DNA from 2 places in the Mesorhizobium sp. P2_D6 genome. Region 1 is predicted to be linked to the other one. Evidence: predicted binding sites of a transcription regulator. Region 1 holds the regulator's gene; the other holds the start of a gene.
What was found. Region 1 encodes PhoB, which activates phosphate uptake and scavenging genes when phosphate is short. Its sites were predicted from a motif close to TGTCATNNANCTGTCAT; they were not measured.

Region 1 (3,485 bases):
AATACTGGTCCAACGGCGAGGCGCTGTCAACATCGATTCTGATGGAATCTGATGGCCTCTGTGAATTTTTTCGAGACTCGCAATAAACAATGACAGCGCGGCCTGCTTCTGCCAATATTTGGCTGGTGCCACCAAATGCCTCCACTATCATGAGGCGCGAGGAGGACCGGGAGGAAAAATGTCGGTTGGAATCCGCCACGACGATCTGCGCCGTCGCAACCGTGCGATGGTGATTTCGGCCGTGCGCCGGGCCGGCCAGCCGTCGCGGACCGAGATTGCGGCGACCACCGGCCTCAGCCATTCGACCATATCGGCGATCTCGTCTGATCTGATTCAAGAAGGCATCCTGGCCGAGAGCAAACCCGGCGAGACGGGTGCGCTGAAGCGCGGCCGGCCGCAGGTCGGCCTTGGCCTCAATCCGGAAGCGGCGGCGGTGATGACCGTGGTGCTGTCGCTGAACTTCCTCTCCGTCACCGTCATCGACTATGCCGGCCATGTGGTCGCCGAGGAGCAGCGCCGGCTGGACACGCTGACCATGCCGCGCGACGAGCTGATCGGCGAATGCACGGCAATCGTGCGGCGGCGGCTCGAGGATCCCGATCTTGATGTTCAGAGCATCGCCCGCATTGCCATGGGCATCCAGGGCATCACCGATTCGCAGGCGCGCGCCATGCTGTGGTCGCCTATCACGCCGCTGACCGACATTGCCTTCGCCGACATACTGGAAGCGGAATTCGGCATTCCGGCCACCATGGAAAACGACTGCAACATGATGGCGGTGGCGCTGCAATGGCGCCAGCCTGAGCGCTACCGCGACAATTTCATCGCCATCCTGCTCTCGCATGGCATCGGCATGGGGCTGGTGCTGAAGGGCGAATTGTTCACCGGCACCCATTCCTCGGGCGGCGAGTTCGGCCACATGATCCACCGGCCCGGCGGCGCGCTGTGCCGTTGCGGGCGGCGCGGCTGCGTGGAGGCCTATGCCGGCAACTACGCCATCTGGCGCAGCGCCAAAATGATGAGCGAGGATGCCGAACCGGTCGATGTCGGCGACGCCGACATGCGGGCGCTCGCCGCACGTGCCCGCGAGACCGACGGCCCCGAGCGCGAAGCCTACCGCAAAGCCGGCGAGGCGCTTGGCTTCGGCCTCGGCAGCCTGTTCGCGCTGATCGATCCAGCACCTGTCGCCATGGTCGGAGTCAGCGCCGCCGCGTTCGATCTGATCGAACCGGCATTGCGCGAAGCGATTGCTCAGACTGCCGGCGGCCAGCACTCGAAATCGATCTCCTTCGACACCGAGCCCAACGAACTGCCGCTGATCCGCGAAGGCTGCGCCATGCGCGCGCTCAGCTTCGTCGACCAGGAGATTTTCGCACCGGGGATTCAGGCGAAAGCGGGCAAGCATGTCGCCTGAGGGGCCGGCAACAGCGCGGCGCGCCTAATCTTCCCGGATAGCGTAGCCGGCGCCGCGGATGGTGCGGATGACGTCGGGCATGCGGCCATTGTTGACCGCCTTGCGCAGTCGGCCGACATGCACGTCGACCGTGCGCTCGTCGATATAGATCGTCTCGCCCCAGACATTGTCGAGCAGCTGGCTGCGCGAGAACACGCGGCCGGGATGGCGCATCATGAATTCGAGCAGGCGGAACTCGGTCGGTCCGAGCCTGATTTCGCTCTTCTTGCGGTAGACGCGGTGCGATTCACGGTCGAGCACGATGTCGCCGACCTTGAGCACGCTGGACAGCACTTCCGGCTTGGCGCGGCGCAGCAACGCTTTCACGCGCGCCATGAATTCCGGTGTCGAGAACGGCTTGACCAGATAGTCGTCGGCGCCGGTGGACAGGCCACGCACGCGGTCGCTCTCCTCGCCACGCGCGGTCAGCATGATGATCGGCAGCCGTTCGGTCTCGGGCCGCATGCGCAGCCGGCGGCAGAGCTCGATGCCGGACACCGCCGGCACCATCCAGTCGAGCACCAGAAGGTCGGGCACATTTTCCTGCAGCCGAATTTCGGCCTCGTCGCCGCGCGTCACCACCTCGACCTGGTAGCCTTCGGATTCGAGGTTGTAGCGGAGAAGCACGCCCAGCGGCTCCTCGTCCTCCACGACCATGATGCGTGGCGCGATCATCAGCAGTTCACCCTTGTCAGGCCGAAGTGGCCATCGCCGTCTCGTCCTGCTTCGGGCGATTGGCGGGCAATTGCTGGCCGGTCAGCACATAATACGCATTTTCAGCGATGTTGGTGACATGATCACCGATGCGCTCCAGATTCTTGGCGCAGAACAGGAGATGCGTGCAGGCGGTGATGTTGCGCGGGTCTTCCATCATGTAGGTCAAGAGTTCACGAAACACCGACGTGTATTTGACGTCGACACGTTCGTCCTCATTCCTGAGTTTCGCCAGGGCTGCGGCATCCGCGGCGGCATATTCCTCGACCACCCCTTGCACCTGGATCAGCACCAGCTGCGCCATCGCATCGATGGAATGCGAGAGGTCGCGCGGCGTGACGCTGAGGCCCACAGTGCCAACGCGCTTGGCGATGTTCTTAGCGAGATCGCCGATGCGCTCGAGGTCGCCGGCCATGCGGATCGAGCCGACCACGGCACGCAGATCGTTGGCCATCGGCTGGCGCTTGGCGATGAGCGTGATGGCGCGATCGTCGAGTTCCCGCTGGCGCGCGTCCATGATGGCGTCGTCGGAAACGACACGTTGCGCCAACGCATTGTCGGAATTGAGCAGCGCTTTTGTCGAGCCGCTGACCATCGACCCGGCCAGATCGCCCATGTCGCGGATCAGCTTGCTGATCTGGCCCAACTCTTCATCGAAGGAGGCGACGGTATGTTCACCCATGATCGTGGTCCTCGTGCCTGAAAATTCAACCGCTGGACGGCTCAGCCGAAGCGGCCGGTAATGTAGTCCTGGGTGCGCTTGTCGTCGGGATTGGTGAACATCTTGTCGGTGGCGCCCTCCTCGACCAGGTAGCCGAGGTGGAACATCGCCGTGCGCTGCGACACGCGCGCCGCCTGCTGCATCGAGTGGGTGACGATGACGATCGTGTAATTCTGGCGCAGCTCGTCGATCAGCTCCTCGACGCGTGCGGTGGCAATCGGGTCGAGTGCCGAGCAGGGTTCGTCCATCAGGATTACTTCCGGCGACACCGCAATGGCGCGCGCGATGCACAGGCGCTGCTGCTGGCCGCCGGACAGGCCGGTGCCGGGCTCCTGCAGGCGGTCCTTGACCTCGTTCCAGATCGCCGCCTTCTTCAAGCTCGACTCGACGATCTGGTCCATGTCGGACTTGCGCTTGGCTAGGCCATGGATGCGCGGGCCGTAGGCAACGTTCTCGTAGATCGACTTCGGGAACGGATTGGGCTTCTGGAACACCATGCCGACGCGAGCCCTGAGTTCGACGACGTCGATGTTCTTGTCATAGATGTCATCCTCGTCGAGCGTGATCTTGCCGGTCACCCGCGCCGAATCGATGGTG
Region 2 (3,485 bases), on a different contig from region 1:
GCGCGGCCAAGGGACTGGCGATCACCGGTTCCCCGGTCGTCTCCGTCATTATGGGCGTACTGACCGCAACATTCGGCGGCATCCTGCGCGATCTGCTGGCCGGCGAGCCGTCGGTGCTGCTGAGGCCCGAAATCTACGTCAGCGCGGCGCTGGCGGGCGCCGGCCTCTACACGCTTGGCGATCTTATCGGATTGCCGCCGGTCGCCTCAGACCTTGCCGGCTTTGTCGCGGCTTTCCTGGTGCGTGGCGGCGCGCTCAAATTCGGCTGGACGTTTCCGTCCTACAAGAGCCGGCCGGGACGGCGGCCGGAGGATATTCCGTGAAACGAGCGAATAGCGAGTAGGGAGTAGCGAATAGGGGTTTGAGCGGGGCAATGCTCGCTACATTCTATTAGCTATCATGCCGCAAAGCGCTGCGCTTCGCCGCCATAATAGTTGACGTAGCGGGCGCCGATTTCCTTGACCGGCATCACCACGAACACATCGACGGTGGAGAATTCGCGGTCGATGACGCAGCCGTCGCCGATGCGGGCGCCGACGCGCAGATAGCCCTTGACCAGCGGCGGCATGGCCGCGATCGCCGCCTTGGCGTTTACCGCCTCGATCGGCATCAGGTCCATCGAGCAATAGCGCCCGGACACAGCCCGCACATCCCAGGCTGAGTTGGTGCGGCAGTGATGGGCAAGATAGGTAAGCGCCTCGGCATGCGCCGCCGGCACCGTGCCGTGGAACGAGGCACAGCCGGTCATCACACCGATCTCATAGTGCTTGATATAGGCCCAGATGCCTTGCCACAGCGCCTCGATGGTGCGCTTGGAGCGGTATTCCTTAAGAACGCAGGAGCGGCCGAGCTCAAGGAAGCGCTGTCCGGGATGACGGGCAATCAGCTTCGTCAGCTCGAACTCGCCTTCGGAATAGAAGCCGCCGGCGGTCGCTGCGATTTCTTGCCGCAGCAGCCGATAAGTGCCGACGATGCGGCGATGCTCGGGTCCGGAAATCGAGGTGTCCAGCACCAGCAGATGGTCGCATAGCGGGTCGAAACGGTCGGCGTCGCGCCGATCCTGTGCCTGGAACAGGTCCTTCCTGGCGCCAAGCTCGTCATAAAATACCCGGTAGCGCACTTCCTGCGCGGCAGCGATCTCGGCTTCGTTGCGGGCAAGCCGCACTTCGAGATTACCGATCCGGCCCAGCGGTGCGCCTGTTGCGACGGCATCGGTGTTACGCGCGGCGAGCAAAGCACCGCCTGCGTTGGGCCGAGTGTCACATTCCGGCATAACTGTATGCACGAGTGATTCTCCTTCGAGCCATCCCTCTTGGCACGGGGATACGGTGTAGGTGCAACAGGATTGTGACAGTACCGTGATACGGCGGAGCGGGCAATACTTCGTCGGCTGGCGAAAACCCTCAACCGGCTACCTTACGTGACGGCAGAGAGCACGTTGGGCGGCCTCAGGCGGCCACCTGGCCTTCGACGGCATGGACCAGCGCGTCGGGGTCCAGCGGCTTGGTGACGAAGCCGCTGGCGCCATGGGCAAGCACTGTGTGGCGGGTCTTTTCCTGGCTGTCGGCCGAAAGCACCATGATCGGAACCGGCGGCACGGCCATTTCTTCCTCGTGGCGGCGGATGGCCGCGATTGCGTCCAGCCCGTCCATCACCGGCATGTGCAGATCCATCAGCACCACGTCGAAACGGTGTTTCAGCCCGGCTTCGGTGATTGCCTCGACCGCAGCCTTGCCGTTGCCGACGACTTTGACCCGATGCCCTGCCTTCAAAAGCGTGGCGCGGGCCAGCATGGCGTTGATGTCGTTGTCTTCGGCGATCAGCACCGATAGGCCCTGCTGGCGCCCGCCAACAGCCCGATGCGACGACGCCCCGCTCTTTTCCGGCTTCATGGGCAGGGGCAAAGCAGGGGCATGGCTGGTCAACAGCACACGCATCAGCGTTTCGCCGCGCACCGGCCTTGCCAGGAAGGTGGCGTAGCCGCTGGCGCGGAATTCGCCAAGCATGCCGCGGTCGGTCGGCGCGATCAGCGTGATCGCCTCACAGTCGGCAAAGCCGCTCTGGCGCAGGCGCTTGAGCAGTCTGCCGTCGCTGTCTTCCATGGCGGCGTCGATCAACAGCGCGTCGCAATGTTCGGCGAAAGGCGTCGCCTGGGAAGCGGTCGCGGCCACATCGACGGCGCCGCCATGGGCGCGGATGGCACGGGCGATGGCGTCGGCCTCTACAGCGTTCTTCGACACGATCACGGCGCGCCGGCCGGCGAGGATGTTCTGCCGGTTCTGCGGCGCTTCGGTGGCCCCTGTGGCCGGGATTTCGAAGACGAATTCAGATCCCTCGCCAAGCCGGCTCGACACCGAAATGGCGCCGCCCATGGCCGTCGCCAGTCGTCTCGATATGGCAAGGCCGAGGCCGGCGCCGCCATGGGTGCGGGTCGAGGTGCCGTCGGACTGTTCGAATTCCTCGAAGATGCGCTCCATATCCTCTTCGCGCAGGCCAGGGCCAGTGTCGGCCACGGTGAAGCAGATGCGGTCGCTGGTCTCGGTGCGGGCCCGCGCGACCGAGACCAGCACGCCGCCGGTGTCGGTGAACTTGACCGCGTTGCCGATGAGGTTGAGCAGCACCTGCCTCACTCTTCCCGGATCGGCCATGATCATCTGCGGCACGTCGGGCTCGACATGACAGCCGAGGCCGATGTTCTTGGCGAAGGCTTTCGCCGCCATCAGTTCGATGATGTTGTCGGCAATCTCGCGCAAAGATGTCGGCTGCGGCTCCGGGTCGAAGCGACCGGCTTCGATCTTGGAATAATCGAGCAGGTCCTCGATGAGCGCCAAAAGCGCGCTGGCCGAGGTCGAGACGGCGGCGACATAGGTGCGCTGCTCCGGCGACAGATTGGTGTCGGCCAGTAGCTTGGCCATGCCCATGATGCCGTTCATCGGCGTGCGGATCTCATGGCTGACGGTGGCGAGGAAGCGCGACTTGGCCTGGCTGGCATATTCGGCGCGCTCCCGCGCGGTGATGAGCGAAGATTCGGCACGTTTGCGGGCGGTGATGTCGCGGGCAATCGCCCGGTGCGAAACGGCGCCGCTGTCCTTGTCGCGCACCGACAGTTCGATCCACGAAAACCAGCGCGGACCGTTCGGCGTGCGGATGGAGACGTCGGTGGAACTCAGGCATTCGTGATCCGAAAAGGCGGCGTCGGGAACGACCCCGACATCGATGCCGAGGTCAGCCAGCGTCCTGCCTGCAAGATCGCGCTGATCGGTTCCGACGAGGCTGGCGAAAACCTTGTTGGCATAGACGATGTGGCCGTCGCGGTCGCGGTGGACGACGAGGTCGCCGAGCGCATCGATCAGCCCGCGAAAGCGCTCCTCGCTCTCCTGCATCTCCCACATGCGGTCGGCCAGCGTCTCGATCTCGGCGCGGCTGCGGGCTGCGGTTTCGTCGAGCAGGGCGGTCGCGCGGTGGACGGTGTGGCGGTTGCGCAG

Region 2: olsB (l-ornithine N(alpha)-acyltransferase) is a predicted target of PhoB. The motif match lies at 1,337-1,353, and genes of this name have one in related genera.

Annotation. Positions count from the first base shown of each region.
Region 1 covers NZ_JBFUEG010000018.1:17,408-20,892, reverse strand. Annotated here, with positions in the region: gene AC1D1L_RS27450 (ROK family protein) at 179-1,414, shown strand; gene phoB (phosphate regulon transcriptional regulator PhoB) at 1,439-2,128, opposite strand; gene phoU (phosphate signaling complex protein PhoU) at 2,145-2,849, opposite strand; gene pstB (phosphate ABC transporter ATP-binding protein PstB) at 2,891-3,485, opposite strand, start outside.
Region 2 covers NZ_JBFUEG010000012.1:72,324-75,808, reverse strand. Annotated here, with positions in the region: gene AC1D1L_RS23455 (trimeric intracellular cation channel family protein) at 1-323, shown strand, start outside; gene olsB (l-ornithine N(alpha)-acyltransferase) at 398-1,273, opposite strand; gene AC1D1L_RS23445 (response regulator) at 1,449-3,485, opposite strand, start outside.